Regions from separate parts of the Embleya sp. NPDC050493 genome, predicted to be linked through region 2. Evidence: riboswitches for the same ligand, from Rfam matches in the RefSeq annotation. Region 2 holds a riboswitch; the other holds the start of a gene.
The links. A riboswitch is a leader RNA that binds a small molecule or an ion and turns the genes downstream of it on or off. The one in region 2 is predicted to bind glycine.

Region 1 (8,734 bases), on a different contig from region 2:
CACGTGTGGTCACATCTTGGGCGCAGTCGGGTGAGAACTGCGAGAAGTCCTGCGCGCGGGCCTTCGGAGGCGGACACTGTGAGCTGCCGGGCAAGGCTGCCCGACGCGCTCCGCGCAGACACCGAGAAGGTACGAGGATGTGCCAGCACCGACCGCATTGCCCACCGGCGGACAGCCCCGATCGTGAGGCCGCCGCCGTTGTGGCCGCTCATTTCGAACAGGGATGGAGCCTGCTGTGCAACGGCGTCGTCCTGTTCGAGGACACGGGCGAACTGCTGCCGGACGGACGCACCATCGCCCCGCACCGGCCCCGAGTGGGGTTGGTTTCGGCGGCCTGATCCGTTCGCACGGCCCAACGAGCCGGAGGTCACCTCGGAACGACCTCCGGCTCTTGCCTGCCCGGGGCCGGTCGGGCCGCCTTCCCGATACAGTCCGAGCGGCAACATGCGATCTGCGGCGACACGATGTCGGGCGCGACGACGACTGGGAGTTCCATCCCCATGGGCACTGGCGGCACCCCTCGGCCCGGTCGCCCGCGTGATCCACGCACCGACGAACTGATCCTGGCCGCGGCCCGCGAGCTGGTCGCCGAGCAGGGCTACAACCGGGTCAGCATCGACGCCGTCGCCCGCCGGGCGGGCGTGACCAGGCCGACCGTGTACCGCCGCTGGCCCTCGAAGGCGCACCTGGTGCACGAGGCGGTCTACCCGGCCCGCGAGATGAGCTTTCGGCCGCTGCCGCACGAGGACTTCGCGACCGGCGTACTGCGCTTCGCCGAGGCCGCGCTGGAGTCGTTCCGTCGCCCGGAGACCGCGGCCGCGGTGCCGGGGCTGCTCGCCGAGTACCGCGACCAGCCCGAGCTCAAGGAACTGCTCGTGGCCCGAATGGATCCGGTCCGGGCGATCTTCCGGGCCTTCGTGGCGGACGCGGTCGCACGCGGCCAGGCCCGCCCGGACGTGGACGCCGACCTGCTCTTCGAATCGCTCAGCGGCGCGTTGATGTTCGGCGTCCTGGGCAGCGACCTGGCCGCCAAACCGGGGTTCGCCGCGTCGGTGGCCCACCTGCTGACCCATGGCGCGGCCCGCCCCTGATCGCTTCGCCCCCGGTCGGGACGTCCACGATCGGGGGCGGGCCGCGCCCGGTTCGGGTCAGTTGTTGCCGTACGCCTCGATCGGCGGGCACGAGCAGACCAGGTTGCGGTCGCCCTGGGCGCCGTCGATCCGGCGCACCGGCGGCCAGTACTTCTCGGCCGGCACCACACCGGCCGGGAAGACCGCCTCCGCCCGGGTGTAGGCGTGCGTCCACTCGCCGGCGAGCAGCTCGGCGGTGTGCGGCGCGTTGCCGAGCGGGTTGTCGTCGGCGGGCAGCTCACCCGACGCGACCCGGTCGATCTCGCCCTTGATCGCGATCATCGCGTCGCAGAACCGGTCGATCTCGTGCAGGTTCTCGCTCTCCGTCGGCTCGATCATCAACGTGCCGGGCACCGGGAACGACATGGTCGGCGCGTGGAACCCGTAGTCGATCAGCCGCTTGGCGACGTCGTCGACGCTGACCCCGGCGGTCTTGGTGATCCCCCGCACGTCGATGATGCACTCGTGCGCGACCAGGCCGTTGGGGCCGGTGTAGAGCACCGGGAAGTGCGGTGCGAGCCGCTTGGCGATGTAGTTGGCGCCCAGCACCGCGACCTGGGTGGCCTCCTTGAGCCCGTCCGGGCCCATCAGCCGCAGGTACGTCCACGGGATCGGCAGGATCGCCGCCGAGCCCCACGGAGCGGCCGAGATCGGCCCCACGCCGGTCTCCGGGCCCGCGGTGGCCTGGAGCGGGTGGTTGGGCAGGTACGGCGCCAGGTGCGCGCGCACCGCGACCGGGCCCACGCCCGGACCGCCGCCGCCGTGCGGGATGCAGAACGTCTTGTGCAGGTTCAGGTGCGATACGTCGGCGCCGATCGCGCCGCCCGGCTGGGCCAGCCCGACCAGCGCGTTCAGGTTCGCGCCGTCCACGTAGACCTGGCCGCCGGCCTCGTGGACGGCCGCGCACACCTGCTCGATGCCCTCCTCGAACACGCCGTGCGTGGACGGGTAGGTCACCATCAGCACCGCGAGCGTGTCCCGGTGCCGCTCGATCTTGTCGTGCAGGTCGGCCAGGTCCACGTCGCCGTTCTCGCCGGTCTTGACCACCACGACGCGCATGCCCGCCATTACCGCGCTGGCCGCGTTCGTGCCGTGCGCGGAGGAGGGGATCAGGCACACGTCGCGGGCGGTGTCGCCGTTGGCCCGGTGGTAGGCGCGCACCGCGAGCAGGCCCGCCAATTCGCCCTGCGAGCCGGCGTTGGGCTGGAGCGAGACCTTGGCGTAGCCGGTGATCCGGGCCAGCGAGTCGGCCAGGCCGTCGATCAGCTCCAGATATCCCGCGGCCTGCTCCACCGGCGCGAACGGGTGCAGGTTCGCGAACTCGGGCCAGGTGATCGGTTCCATCTCGACCGTGGCGTTGAGCTTCATCGTGCACGAGCCGAGCGGGATCATGCCCCGGTCGAGTGCGTAGTCCTTGTCCGCCAGCCGCTTGAGGTAGCGCAGCATGTCGGTCTCGGAGCGGTGCGTGTGGAAGACCGGGTGGGTCAGGAACTCGGTGTCGCGCAGCAGCGGCTGCGGCAGCGCGTCGGCGGTGTCCGCGTCCAGCGCGGCCACGTCGCCGGTGACCCCGAACGCTCCCCAGACCGCCTCGACGTGCGCCCGCAGGGTGGTCTCGTCGCAGGTGATCCCCACGTGGTCGGCGTCCACGGGACGCAGGTTGATCCCGGCCGCGCGGGCGGCGGCGAGCACCTGCTCGGCCCGACCCGGCACGCGCACGGTGATCGTGTCGAAGAAGTCGCCGTGCACGACCTCGACGCCGCCCGCCCGCAGCCCGGCCGCGAGCACGGCCGTGTAGCGGTGGGTGCGGCGGGCGATCGAGGTGAGCCCGTCCGGCCCGTGGTAGACCGCGTACATCCCGGCCATCACGGCCAGCAGGACCTGCGCGGTGCAGATGTTGCTGGTCGCCTTCTCCCGGCGGATGTGTTGTTCGCGGGTCTGCAGCGCGAGCCGGTAGGCGGGCGCGCCGTCGGCGTCCACGGACACCCCGACCAGCCGGCCCGGCATGCTGCGGGTGAGCTTCTCGCGGACCGCCATGTATCCGGCGTGCGGACCGCCGAAGGCCATCGGCACGCCGAACCGCTGGGTGGTGCCGACCGCGATGTCGGCGCCCATCGCGCCCGGCGCGCGCAGCACGGTCAGCGCGAGCAGGTCGGCCGCGACCGCCACCAGCGCGCCCTGTGCGTGCGCCGCCTCGATCACCGGGGTCAGGTCGCGGACCCGGCCGTCGGCGCCGGGGTATTGGAGCAGCACGCCGAAGCAGCCGCCCTCGGGCAACCCGTCGGTGGTGTCGGCGACCACGACCTCGATGCCCAGCGCCTGCGCCCGCGTGCGCACCACGGCGACGGTCTGCGGCAGGGTGGCCGCGTCCACGACGAACACGTCGCTCTTGGCCCGACCGGCCCGTCGGGCCAGGGTCATCGCCTCGGCGGCGGCGGTGGCCTCGTCGAGCAGCGAGGCGCCGGCCACGTCCAGGCCGGTCAGGTCGGTGACCACGGTCTGGAAGTTGAGCAGCGCCTCCAGCCGGCCCTGCGAGATCTCCGGCTGGTAGGGCGTGTAGGCCGTGTACCAGGCGGGGTTCTCCAGCACGTTCCGGGTGATCACCGGCGGGGTGAAGGTGCCGTGGTAGCCGAGCCCGATCATCGAGGTCAGCACGGTGTTGCGGGAGGCCAGCTCGCGCAGTTCGGCGAGCACCTCGGCCTCGGAGCGCGCGGCGGGCAGTTCGAAGCCCTCCAGCGCGCGGATCGCGGCGGGCACCGCCGCGTCGGTCAGCTCGTCCAGGGATCCGTAGCCGATCGCGGCGAGCATCTTCGCCTGCTCGTCGGCGTCCGGACCGATGTGCCGGCCGGTGAACGGCGACGCGGCCTCCAGGCCGGTCAACGAGCCGGGACCGGAGGGGAGTACGGCGTGAGCACGCGTCGGGGCAGGGGTGCGCGGGGTCATCGCGAAAGGCCTCCTGGATCGCTCCTGGACGGACACGCGGGTCGCGCGCCCACCGGCCTCCCCCTCTGTCATCTGTACCTGAGAGCTTCACCGCGCCCGGGGCACCGGTCGAACCGGTTCCCACGGGCGCGATTTGCACCGTCGGCGAGGATCCGACCCGACTCGGCGAGCCACGTGCGGATCCTGCTTTCCAGAGTGCCCACGACCACGCGGTACGGGTGCCTGAGAGATTCCGGGGAGGAGTTGCTCCTTCGGCGCCCCGTGTGCACGACACGAGGACTCTCCCGCGCGAACGTAATGGGCGACCTCAACGGTATCAGCGTGACCCTCGATAGGGCCTGCGCACTAGGCGTAGGTCACAGTGGTCGTGGTGTAACCCAGGGACCGCATCATCCCCTGGAGCATGTTGGTGGTGTTGCGCTCGGCGCGCTCCAGCAGTCCGGCGGTCTTCGCCGCGTCGTCGATCTTCTTGGTCGCCAGCACGTAGAGCTGCTGCTGGTCGGAGGGATTGCCGGAGAAGAAGTCGCCGAGGCGGTCGAACAGACCCCGGTCCTGGGCGATCACGTGGCTGTTCTTCTGGTCGAGGGCCGCGGGCGCGAGCCGCGCGTGCGGGAGTTTGATGGTCACGCTCTTGTTGTCCGGCGAGGTCTGGATCGCGTCCTGGCCGATCCCGCCGAACTCCACGAAGCCGCCGACCTGGCCGACCCCGATGAACAGCGTGCGCTGGCCGCGGACGGCGTCCGGAAGGAACTTGGCGTCCTTCTCCAGGTCCACGACGACCTGGAAGGTGCCGCTGACCGCCTCGTAGCGGCTGAGATCCTGCACGGCCTTGAGCATCACCGGTCCGCTGTGGTCCTTGGTGGTCTCGCCGAACGGGTTGAACTTGCCCGGCAACAGGTTGACCAACCCGACCAGCACCAGGGCCAGCACGATGAAGCCGACCAGGAGTGTGACCAGGAAGGCGGGCAGGCCGAGCCTGCGGCGAACCGATCGGAAGGCACCTTGCCCTCGCGCCGGCCGCTCTTTGACATCAGTCATGGTGGGGACACCCCCGAGGAGTCGTCTGACCCGCGCCTGCCCCGGATCCCGGCGGCTATCCCCGGTCGGCGGCGGGTAGCGGAATCGGTTCCCCCGGTCGCAGCGCCGGGTCGGTGATCACGAACGTGCGCACCCGGCCCGGCCGGCCGCCCGGCACCTCGAACCGCACGGTGACCCGACCGACGCCGCTGCCCTGCACCCAGCCGGGTCCGAACTCCTCGTGCACCACGTCCTGGCCCGGCGACCAGGAGACCCGCTCCGGGACGGCCTCGACGAGCGGCTCCGCGTCGCCCTCCGAGTCATCCTCGATCGGCTCGCCGGCCCCGGGCTCGGCCGCGCCGAACAGGTCCTGCTGGGCGAAGTCGGCCAGGCCGCTCACGCCCACCCCGAGCAGCCGCACGCCGCCCGTGACGTCCACCTGCGCGGCCAGTCGGCGGATCGTCTCGCGCACCACGCCCGGATCGTCGGTGGGCCCGCGCAGCGTCTCCGAGCGGGTCAGCGTGCTGAAGTCGTAGCGGCGCAGCTTGAGCACGATCGTGCGCCCGGAGCGCCCGGCGGCGCGCAGCCGCTCCACGCACCGGATCGAGAGCCGGTCCAGCTCCCGCGTGATGCGCTCGCGGTCCACCAGGTCGGTGGCGAAGGTGTCCTCCACCGACACCGACTTGGCGTCCCGGTCGGCGACCACCGGGCGGGCGTCCAGCCCGGCGGCCAGCACGTGCAGGCCGTGGCCGTGTGCCTGGCCCAGCAGTCGGACCAGTTCGCTCTCGTCGACGGCGGCCAGATCGGCCACGGTGTCCAGACCGGCCCGGCGCAGCACGTCGCCGGTGGCCGGGCCGACCCCGGGCAGTGCGCGCACCGGCAGCGGGTCCAGCATCGCCCGCTCGGCGCCGGGTGCCACCACGCACAGCCCGTCCGGCTTGTCCGCCTCGGACGCGATCTTGGCCAGCAGCTTTGAGGTGGCCGCGCCGACCGAGCAGGTCAGGCCGGTGGCCCCGTGGATGTCCGCGCGCAGGCGTACGGCGATCTCGGTGACCCGTTCGGTGTCCAGCGTGCCGCCGTGCGGGCCCGCCTCCAGGTCGACGAACGCCTCGTCCAGGCTGAGCGGCTCCACCAGCGGGGACAGCCGGTGCAGCAGTTCCATCACGGTGTCGCTGACCTGCCGGTACAGCGCGAAGCGCGGGCTGAGGAAGGCGGCGTTGGGGCAGCGTCGGCGGGCCTCGCCGATCGACATCGCCGAGCGCACGCCGAACACGCGGGCCTCGTACGAGGCGGTGGCCACCACGCCGCGCGCGCCGATGCCGCCGACGATCACCGCCTTGCCGGCCAGACTGGGCTTCGCCACCTGCTCGACCGACGCGTAGAACGCGTCCATGTCGAGGTGAAGGATGCCCGGGGCCTGTCTCACACCGCGCAATGATGACGCACCGGACCGACATCCGGGTGCGTTCGCGCGCTCAGTCGCCCAGGGCGCGGCGGATCTCGTCGTTCTTTCGGTCGCGGGCGCGTGGATCGGGTTTGAGCACGATCTGACCGGTCGCCTTGAACGCGGCGAGCACCTCGCGCCCGGTGCCGTACACGGTGGGCCCGATGTGGCCCCACGTGAAGGACTCGTCCGGGACGCCGTACGCGGATATCCCGGCGGCCCGGCACAGTCCGAGCGCACGCCGCAGATGGAAGCTCTGCGTGACCACGATGACCCGGTCGATCCCGTAGACACGCTTCGCCCGGATGCAGGATTCCCAGGTGGAGAATCCCGATTCGTCGGTCACGATCCGATGCCGCGGTATCCCCCGGTCCGCGAGATAGCGCCGCATCACCCCGGTCTCGTCGTAGCGGTTGCCGCCGCCGTCGCCGCTGACCAGGATCACCCGGGTCCGGCCGGCCCGATACAGGCCCAGGGCCACGTCCAGTCGGCGGGCCAGCAGATCGGACGGCCGGTCCCCGTGCACGCCCGCGCCGAGCACCATCGTGACGTCCTGATACGGCACGTCGGCGGGCGAGCGGACCCGGTTCCCGGCGTACAGGTGCAGCCCCGTGATCGGGGCCAGCCCGGCCACGGTGAGCAGGACGGCGGCCTGATAACCGCGTCGTTGGGCTCGCCGCGAGCGCGGCAGGGTCGGCCGGCGAATGATCACGTCCATGGGGACGTTCCTGCCCGTCGGCCCGGTTCCCATCCGCCGCGGGCGGCTCAGACCGCCTTGTCGCGCCGCCTGCGCGCCAACTCGTCACCCGGATGGACCTGCGTGATCGTCTCTCCGGTGCCGGTGTGCTCGCCCTGGAGTTGTGCGAGCGAGCCCTCGACCTCGCGCCAGACCGCCCCCACGGCGATCCCGAAGACCCCCTGGCCGCCCTGGACCAGGTCGATGACCTCGTCGTACGACGTGCACTCGTACACACTGGCGCCGTCGCTCATCAGCGTCATCCCGGCCAGGTCGCCGATCCCGCGACCGCGCAGGTGGGCCACCGCGATCCGGATGTTCTGCAGCGAGACTCCGGTGTCCAGGAGCCGCTTGACGATCTTGAGCACCAGGATGTCGCGGAAGCCGTACAGACGTTGGGTGCCCGAGCCGTGGGCCGGGCGGACCGTGGGCTCGACCAGGCCGGTGCGCGCCCAGTAGTCGAGTTGGCGGTAGGTGATGCCGGCCGCCGCGCATGCCGTCGGGCCGCGGTAGCCGACGTCCTCCGACGGCGTGCCGGCCGGCGAGACGTCCTGCCGCCGGGGGCCCGCACCGGGATCGGTCGCCGGCAGAGGACGTGCCGTGCGGGCGCGTTCCGCCGCCGTGATGTCGCCGGTGCTGCTCACGCCGACCTCCCTTTCGTCTCCCCGCGCCCGAGTACGGCGCGGCGAGTCTCTTCAGTCCCGGGCCGCAGGCGGCGAGGTGCAACGCGCAGGGGTCATCCCGGAACTGTCGTTTTCGACGGTAGGCAGTCACCAACAGCGCGTCAACGACCGGGCCGTTCGGCACGCCGAGTGACGCTCCTCGCACGAGTGGTTTGAACCCCTGCGCCAGGGGTAGGTCTGGCCGCTTTGCCACTGATCGAAACGGATCGAGCCGGACCGGCTTCGACCGCACGCGCGTCGGCGTCCGCATCGCGGCCGGCCGGCCCGGTGCGCGTCCGCGGCCGCCGCCCGGCCGACCGGTACCGAGACGCAAAAAACCGCCGACCGGTACCCCTCGCCGAGGACGGCGGGCAGGGACGGTCGGCGGCTTCGGACGCGCACCGGGCCGGGCGGGCCGGCTACTGGCTCGTGGTGCCGAAGTCCTCGGGCGAGATGTCGTTCAGGAACTCCCTGAACTTCTCGATCTCGTCCTCCTGCTCGTTGGGGATCACGATGCCCGCCTCGTCCAGGACCGCGTCGCTGCCGACGATCGACGTCCCGGTCCGCAGCGCGAGCGCGATCGCATCCGACGGGCGCGCGCTGACCTCCACGCCGCCGGAGAAGACCAGCTCGGCGTAGAAAACGCCCTCGCGCAGGTCGGTGATCCGGATCTGGGTCAATTCCTGTCCCAGCGCCTCCAGCACGTCCCGGAAGAGATCGTGCGTCAGAGGACGCGCGGGTACCACGCCCTGTTGGGCGAACGCGATGGCCGTCGCCTCTACCGGGCCGATCCAGATGGGGAGAT
Region 2 (8,734 bases):
GGCCGTGACGCGGGTGGCCAGGGCCGCCTTGCGGGTGTCGTCGAAGCCGGGGAGGAGGGCCTCGGCGATGATGTCGGCGACCTCCTCGAAGTCGGCCGCGTCGAAGCCGCGGGTGGCCAGGGCCGGCGTGCCGATCCGCAGGCCGGAGGTGACCATGGCCGGGCGCGGGTCGAACGGGACCGCGTTGCGGTTGACCGTGATGCCGATCTCGTGCAGGCGGTCCTCGCCCTGCTGACCGTTGAGTTCCGAGTCGCGCAGGTCGACCAGGACCAGGTGCACGTCGGTGCCGCCGGTGAGCACGGTGATGCCCGCGTCGGTGACGTCCTTGCGGGTGAGCCGCTCGGCGAGGATGACCGAGCCCTCCAGGGTGCGCCGCTGGCGATCCTTGAAGTCGTCGGAGGCGGCGATCTTGAAGGCCACCGCCTTGCCCGCGATCACGTGCTCCAGGGGACCACCCTGCTGGCCCGGGAAGACCGCCGAGTTGATCTTCTTGGCGTACTCCGCCTTGGACAGGATGACGCCGCCGCGCGGGCCGCCCAGGGTCTTGTGCGTCGTGGTGGTGACCACGTCCGCGTACGGCACGGGACTGGGGTGCAGACCCGCGGCGACCAAGCCCGCGAAGTGCGCCATGTCCACCATCAGGTACGCGCCGATCTCGTCGGCGATCCGGCGGAACCCGGCGAAGTCGAGCTGCCTCGGGTAGGCCGACCAGCCGGCGATGATCAGCTTCGGTCGGTGTTCCTTGGCCAGGCGCTCGACCTCCTCCATGTCGACCCGGTGGGTCTTCTCGTCGACGTGGTAGGCGACCACGTTGTAGAGCTTGCCGGAGAAGTTGATCTTCATGCCGTGGGTGAGGTGGCCGCCGTGGGCCAGGTCCAGGCCGAGGATCGTGTCGCCGGGCGAGAGCAGCGCGACCATCGCGGCGGCGTTCGCGGACGCGCCCGAGTGCGGCTGCACGTTGGCGGCCTCGGCGCCGAAGAGCTCCTTGACCCGGTCGATGGCGAGCTGTTCGACGACGTCGACGTGCTCGCAGCCGCCGTAGTAGCGCCGGCCGGGGTAGCCCTCGGCGTACTTGTTGGTCAGGACGGAACCCTGTGCCTCCAACACCGCCACGGGGGCGAAGTTCTCGGAGGCGATCATCTCCAGGGTGTTCTGCTGGCGGTGCAGCTCGTCGGTGACGGCGGCGGCGACCTGCGGGTCCACCTCGCTCAGCGGACGGTCCAGGATCGTCACGGTTGTCAGCTCCTCGATCGGGTCGATCTCGATCATTCGCCGCAGAACGCGGCGTACTCGTCGGCCGACAGCAGGCCCTCGGCCTCGCCGTCGATGCGCACCTTGAACAGCCAGCCCGTCCCGAAGGGGTCGGAGTTCACCAGGGCGGGGTCCTCGGCGACCGCGTCGTTGATCTCGACGATCTCGCCGGAGACGGGCGCGTACATGTCGCTGACCGACTTGGTGGACTCCAACTCGCCGCACGGCTCGCCGGCGACGACCGTCTGGCCGACCTCGGGGAGCTGGACGAACACCACGTCGCCGAGCGCGTCGGCCGCGTGTTGGGTGATGCCGACGAGGGCGGGGGAGGCCGCCTCGTCGAGCCACTCGTGTTCCTTGCTGTAGCGCAGGTGCTGGGGTGCGTGCACGGGTCCATTCTCCATTCGATCGAGGGGGGTCTGTCCCTCAGGTGGGTTTGTGATGGTTTGTACCGCGGGCCCGGAGGGCCCGAGCCGGCCGCGCCCGCGGAACTCGGGTCGGGCCGCCGGCCGCCTCGGTCAGGCCCGCTTGTAGAACGGCAGCGCGACGACCTCGACCGGCTCCGCCTTGCCGCGGATGTCCACGGCCAGCCGGGTGCCCGGTTCGGCCCGCTCCTTGGCCACGTACGCCATCGCGATCGGCACGCCCAGTGTCGGCGAGGGCGCGCCGGAGGTGACCTCGCCGACCCGCTCGCCGGTCTCCGCGTCCACCACGGGGTACCCCGCACGCGGGACCCGCTTGCCCGGCGAGGTGAGCCCGACCAGGGTCCGGCGCACGTCGTCCTGCGCCGCGGCCAGTGCCTCGCGTCCGACGAAGTCCTCGGGCTTGTCCAGCCGGACCACCCGACCCAGGTTGGCCTCGTACGGCGTGGTGTCCCGGGTCAGTTCGTGCCCGTACAGCGGCATGCCCGCCTCCAGGCGCAGCGTGTCGCGGCAGGAGAGCCCGGCGGGCACCAGGCCGTGCGGCTTGCCGGCCGCGAGCAGCGCCTCCCACAGCGCGACCGCGTCGTCGGGCGAGGCGAACAGCTCGAAGCCGTCCTCGCCGGTGTAGCCGGTGCGCGCGAGCAGTACCGGAATGCCGGCGACCTCGGTGCGCAGGATCGCGTAGTACTTGAGTGCGGGCAGGTCGGCGTCGGTGAGCGAACCGACGATCCCGGTCGACGCGGGGCCCTGCACGGCGAGCAGCGTGTACTCCTCGGACGCGTCGCGCACCACGGCGTCGAAGTTCTGCGAGCGGTGCTTCAGGCTGCCCGCGACCACGTCCGCGTTGGAGGCGTTGGCCACCACCACGAAGTGCTCGTCGCCCAGCCGGTAGACGATCAGGTCGTCGACGATGCCGCCCTCTTCGGTGCAGATCATCGTGTACCGGGCGCGGTCGATCCCGATCTTCGAGACGAAGCCGACCAGGGCGTGGTCGAGCGCGCGGGCGGCGTCCGGGCCGGTGACCTCGATTTCGCCCATGTGGGTGAGGTCGAACAGGCCGGCGGTGGTGCGCACCGCGGCGTGCTCGTCGCGCTCGCTCCCGTACCGGAGCGGCATCCGCCAACCGGCGAAGTCGGTCATCGTGGCCCCGAGCGCGTCGTGCACGGCGTCGAGCGGGGTCCGGCGGTCGGTGGTCATGCGAAGGCTCCTTCGAGGGGGCGCCGGCGGGAACACCCGAGGGGCGCGGGCCGGTCGGGGGCAGGGCGTTCGGCCGCGCGCTCGGTCGGCGCGCACGGGGCACGACGCACGGACGAGGAGCGGGTGCCGGTGCGGAGTGCGGCGAAAGACGACGGGCGGTGCGGCCGGTGCGACAACGGCGAGTACGACAACAAAGGGGGCTCCCTGCCATGGCTCTCAGCCCTTTTCGATCGGAGTCGATCGAAAAGTGGGGTGCCCTCCCCTTCTGTCATCGGAACCTGAGAGCTTCATCGCTTCCGGGCGCATCCGCGCGCGGAACGGCGATTTGCACCGTGGGTGAACCGCACCAGCGGTGCAGTTGCTTTCCAGAAGTGCCTGACCCATGCGGTATCGGTGCCTGAGAGATTCCGGGGAGGAGTTGCTCCTTCGGCGCCCCGCTCGTGGGCGAGGACTCTTCCGCGTGGGGTCGACGGCCGATATGAGGTTGTGCCCGGCATGCTAGCGCGTGTCGTCAATCCCCCACCGGGGCCGGGACCCCGCCGAGTCCGAGGACTGCCGACTCCGGAAGTCGCCGACTTCGAGGGTTGCCGGTTTCGAGGGGCGGCCGACACGCGCTCGCGCGCGAGGGTGCGCGGGTGCGACACCATGCGCAAGGCAGGACGGTTCGGGACAAGGGGAGGGCTCGTGGAGACGGACTCGGCGGGGGCGCATACCGGCGCCGCGACGAGCGGCGTGTTGATGCCCCGGTCCGTGCACGACCTCCGGGAGGAGCGCGATCGCACGGGGGAGCGGATCGGCGACCGGGTGGTGGAGGTGCTGGCCTATCCGGCCTCGTGCGTGCTCGTGGTGACCGGCCTGCCCGGGGCCGGCAAGAGCACGCTGCTCGCGCGCGTGGTCACCCCCGGGCCGACCGTGGCCGTGCTGGACGCGGACCTGGTCCGGGCGCGCTGGGCGGTGCGCGCCGGGCGCATCCCGTACCGGGCCTATCGGCCGCTGGTGCGGCTCTCGCACTACGGCGAGGTGGCCCGGGCACTGCGCGGCCCCGGCGCGGTGGTCGTGCACGACAGCGGCCGCAACCCGATCCTGCGCCGGGTGCTGGTGTTCGCCGCCCGGCGGCGCGGCAGTTCGGCGCACGCACTGTTGTTGGACGTGAGCGCCCATCAGGCCCTGGCCGGCCAACGCGCACGCGGTCGCGGAGTGTCCACGCCGGTGTTCGCCCGGCATCACCGCGAGTGGCGCGAACTGCTCGCCCGACTGACGCCGTGGCTGGATGCGGGCCCCACCCTGGCATCCGCGCCCGGCGGCTTCACCTCGTGCGTACTGCTCGACCGGCCGGCCGCCCGGACGCTCAGCCGGATCGTTTTCGCAGACCCCGTACCCGGACAGCCCCGACGGCGGCGGTCGACCGAGTCGTAAACTGCGGCGGACACCAGAGGAGCACCACCATGCCGTTTCCGGCCAATCCCGTGGAGAGCGCGCTCGTCGCGGCGATGCGCGACCCGTCCCGGGCCGAGGCTCTCTTCGAGGCCCTGGCCGAGTCGGACGTGTGGGTGCCGCTGCCCGAGGGCGGCGACCCGACGGACAGTGAACTGACGCTGCCGACCACCGAGATCGACGGCCGGCCGTACGTGCCGGTGTTCTCCTCGGAGGAGGAGTTCCGGCGGGTCGCCGGCCCGATGGCGTGCACGGTCGCGCCGATGCGCGAGTTCGCCCGCGGACTGCCGCCGCACGTGGGCATCGCGGTCAACCCGGGCGGCGAGGTGGGCATCCCGATCCCGCCGCCGGGGGTGCTGGAACTGGCCCGGCTGCCCGGGGCGGGCGTGCGCGGCGCGCGGGTGCGGCTGTACGAGCCGGACGAGGAGCCGATGGAGTTCCTGATCGCGGCCGCCGCCGAGTTCACCCACGTGCCGGTGGTGCTGAGTGCGCGTCGCGGCCTGGGTGCGATCGAGTCCGACCCGCCGTGCCTGTTCATCGGTGTCGAACTGGACCGCTGGCAGGAGGAGGACCGGCTGGCCGCGGTCGGCGCCCTGGAGCGCGCGCTCGGCCGGGCCGCATGTCCGTGGCCGGTGAACGTGGTGCTGTTGGACGTTGCGCAGGATCCTGTGGGGGACTGGATGCTGGAACGGGCCGAGCCGTTCTACCTGCGGGCCGACCAGCGCTGAGCCCGCGGGCCCGGCACATCCGTGCGCCCACGCGCGCGATGCGCGCCGGCGCGCTCCGGTGCGGGGCGTTCGCACTGCGGCATTCGTCGCAACGACTTCATCGGGACGGCGGGACGGCGGGACAGTGATCCGGCGGGACGGCGGTCGGCGGGTTCGGCGGGACATCGCAACATCGGGACATCGGGACATCGGTTCGGGTTCGGGGAGGACGTCGTGAACCAGGTCGAGCAGGCATTGAGCCAGGTGGCACCCGGGCGTTACGACGCCTACGAGCGGTTGCTCGAAGCGCTCACGGGCGCTCACGTGTGGATGCTGCTGTGGCAGGGGCAACCGGGCAGCCCGGACGCGCAGTACGGGAACATGGACGTGGCCGGATGGCGCTACGCCCCGGCGTTCACGTCCGAGGAACAGCTGCGTCTCAGTGGCTGGGATCGCTCCTTCGAGGTCTGTCCGGTCACCGAGATCGCCTCCTCCTTGTACACCGACCACTGGGGCCTGTGGCTGAATCCGCACGCCCAGGGCGGCGGCGTCGGTGTTCCCTACCTCGACCTCCGGCGGATCGTCGGCGGCCTGGACCGGTTGATGGCCGGCCCCCTGGAAGTGGGCGAACCGACGTTGTGGGACCCGGCGTTCTACGCCCTGCTCGGCGGCCAACTGTTCCAGACCCAGGTGGTGCGAGCCGCGCACCGGGCCTGGGTGCGACCCACCGTCGGACCCGAACGCCTCGTCATCGGCCTGCGCCTGACGGACAATCAGCCCGCCACGATGCAACGGATGCGGGACGCGATGGCACGCGCCTCGGCCGCCGCGCCGGCCGGCCTGACGTTGTCCTCGGTCGCCCTGGACGACCCGTTCGACCCGGTCGCCGCGTGGATGCGTGAGCACACCCGGCCGTTCATCGGCATCGACATGCTCGACGAGGCCGCCCGCAACTCGCAGTGAACGAAGATCGGCACACAGTGGCGGGAGCGGGGCAACAGGCACTGATGCCCCCAATAAACTGACGTCACGTCATCAACCGCTGCCTTGTTGTGATTTCGTGACCGATCTACGCGGATCAACCGGTGAATCGTGTCGCCGTAATCACGGTTCAGTAAAGGTATTCCTCGACCCCTGTTGGTGACCCCCGTCACGGAGGAGTCTCACCCGGACGACAGATCCCGAAGATCATCGGGATCGCAATGCCGGGTATGGCGACGGGATCGGCGATCCCGAGCCGCCGTCGCATCCGTGAGCGGGGAGGGTCGATCCATGACGGCACCGATCGAGACCACCGGTGTGGCCCGAGAGGCGCACCCCGAAGCGATCGCCGAATCCTCCGGCGTACGCATCGAGGGTCGTTCCCTCGGCCAGATCGCGTGGGCCCGATTCCGTCGCGACAAGGTCGCGATGGCCGGTGGCGTGGTGATCATCTTCATGGTACTCGTGGCGATCTTCGCACCGGTGATCACCTCCTTCGTCGGAGGCGACCCCGCCGAGTACCACGACGATCTGCTCGACCCGGTGTTGAACATCCCCAACGGCAGCTTCGGCGGCGCCAGTTGGGACCATCCGCTGGGTCTGGAGCCGGTCAACGGCCGGGACATCTTCTCGCGCATCGTCTACGGCGCCCGCATCTCGATGCTCGTGGCGTTTCTCGCCACGCTCCTGTCGGTGGTCATCGGCGTCGTACTGGGCACCGTGGCGGGCTACTTCGGCGGCTGGGTCGACGCGCTGATCAGTCGCGCGATGGACGTCTTCCTGGCCTTCCCGCTGCTCCTGTTCGCGATCGCGATCGGCAGCAGCCTCCAGGGCGAGGCGTTCGGCCTGAAGGGCGACACGCTCCGGGTCACCGTGCTGATCTTCGTGATCGGCTTCTTCAGCTGGCCCTACATCGCCCGCATCGTGCGCGGCCAGACGTTGTCGCTGCGCGAGCGGGAGTTCGTCGAGGCGGCCCGCAGCCTCGGGGCCACCGACCGGCACATCATCTTCAAGGAACTGCTGCCGAACCTGGTCGGTCCGATCCTGGTGTATTCCACACTGTTGATCCCGACCAACATCCTGTTCGAGGCCGCCCTTTCCTTCCTCGGCGTCGGCGTCCAGGAACCCACCGCCTCGTGGGGCGGCATGCTCGCGCGCGCCGTCCCCCGGTACGAGGACGCACCGATGTTCATGGTCGTCCCCGGAGTCACGATCTTCATCACCGTGCTCGCGTTCAACCTGCTCGGCGACGGGCTTCGAGACGCCCTCGACCCACGCAGCCGCTGAATATTCCGCAAGTCCCCACGAGGAGGCACGACCAGCGATGAAACACCCGGTAACTCGCAGGCGCAGGGCCCAAGCGCTGATCGGCATCGTTGCGGTCACCGCGCTGGCCGCAACCGCGTGTGGCGGTGGCGGCGGCAGCTCGAAGAAGAAGTACTCGCCGAGCAACAAGGCCGTCACCGAGGTCGTCAACCAGTCGCCCAAGAAGGGCGGGACGCTCAAGCTGGTCAGCTCGGACAAGTTCGACTCGCTCGACCCGGGCGACATGTACTACGCCTCGGCCTGGAACTTCTCCCGGCTGATGGCCCGTCCGCTGCTGACCTTCAAGCCCGCCCCGGGCAACGCGAGCTACGAGTTCGCGCCGGACCTGGCCACCGAAGTGGGCAAGACCGACGACGGCGGCAAGACCTGGACGTACCACCTGCGCAAGGGCGTCAAGTACGAGGACGGGACCGAGGTCAAGGCCGCGGACGTCAAGTACGCGGTCGAGCGGACCTTCGACAAGGAGATCCTGCCCAACGGCCCGGCGTACTTCAGCCAGTACCTGGACCCGGACGGCACCTACAAGGGCCCGTACAAGGACAGCGCGCCGGACAAGCTGGGCCTGAACGCGATCGAGACGCCGGACGACTACACCATCATCTTCAAGATGAAGGAGCCGTTCGCGGACTTCAACTATCTCGCCGCGCTCCCGCAGACCGCGCCGGTCCCGCCCGCCAAGGACACCGGCAAGGAGTACGTCAAGCACCCCCTCGCCACCGGCGCGTACATGGTCGACGGCCAGTACGAGCCCGGCAAGGCGGTCAACCTGATCCGCAACCCGCACTGGGACCCGAACACCGACCCGCTGCGCAAGGCGCTGCCGGACCGGATCGAACTCCTGGAGAAGCAGGACGCGAACGACGTCGACAACCGGCTCTTCGCCGGCACGGCGCAGCTCGACGTGGTCGGCACCGGTGTCCAGGCCGCCGCCCAGAACAAGATCCTGACCGACGAGAAGCTGGCCGCGAACTCGGACGACGCGGTCTCCGGTGCGCTGGCGTACCTCGCGATCAGCTCGAAGACCCCGCCGTTCGACAACGTGCACTGCCGGCGCGCCGTGCAGTACGCGGTGAACAAGGCGCAGATGCAGCGCGCGGTCGGCGGTGAGGTCGGCGCCGACATCGCGACGAACCTGATGCCGCCGACGCTGGCCGGTTCCAAGGTCGCCGACATGTACCCGAACGGCGAAAAGCACACGGGTGACGTGGCCAAGGCCAAGGACGAGCTCAAGCAGTGCGGCAAGCCGGACGGCTTCAGCACCGTGCTCACCGCGCGCAGCAACCGGCCCAAGGAGGTCGCGGGCGCCACGTCGGTGCAGAACGCGCTCGCCAAGGTCGGCATCAAGATCGAGATCCGCCAGTACCCCTCGGGTGACTACTTCACCCAGTTCGCCGGTGTGCCCAAGTGGGTGGCGGA

Region 1: it holds a riboswitch for glycine, as region 2 does, so the genes downstream of both, gcvP (aminomethyl-transferring glycine dehydrogenase) here and gcvT (glycine cleavage system aminomethyltransferase GcvT) in region 2, are expected to answer to the same signal.

Annotation. Positions count from the first base shown of each region.
Region 1 covers NZ_JBITHP010000001.1:428,461-437,194, reverse strand. The annotation lists gene ACIBM5_RS01650 (DUF5999 family protein) at 138-338, shown strand; gene ACIBM5_RS01645 (TetR/AcrR family transcriptional regulator) at 501-1,091, shown strand; gene gcvP (aminomethyl-transferring glycine dehydrogenase) at 1,149-4,070, opposite strand; glycine riboswitch at 4,271-4,367, opposite strand; gene ACIBM5_RS01635 (DUF4230 domain-containing protein) at 4,416-5,108, opposite strand; gene ACIBM5_RS01630 (DNA polymerase IV) at 5,164-6,513, opposite strand; gene ACIBM5_RS01625 (vancomycin high temperature exclusion protein) at 6,563-7,249, opposite strand; gene ACIBM5_RS01620 (MerR family transcriptional regulator) at 7,297-7,911, opposite strand; gene ACIBM5_RS01615 (bifunctional nuclease family protein) at 8,349-8,734, opposite strand, start outside.
Region 2 covers NZ_JBITHP010000005.1:181,376-190,109, forward strand. The annotation lists gene glyA (serine hydroxymethyltransferase) at 1-1,269, opposite strand, end outside; gene gcvH (glycine cleavage system protein GcvH) at 1,266-1,640, opposite strand; gene gcvT (glycine cleavage system aminomethyltransferase GcvT) at 1,770-2,870, opposite strand; glycine riboswitch at 3,246-3,339, opposite strand; gene ACIBM5_RS12895 (AAA family ATPase) at 3,555-4,286, shown strand; gene ACIBM5_RS12900 (enhanced serine sensitivity protein SseB) at 4,316-5,032, shown strand; gene ACIBM5_RS12905 (enhanced serine sensitivity protein SseB C-terminal domain-containing protein) at 5,246-5,974, shown strand; gene ACIBM5_RS12910 (ABC transporter permease) at 6,284-7,279, shown strand; gene ACIBM5_RS12915 (ABC transporter substrate-binding protein) at 7,317-8,734, shown strand, end outside.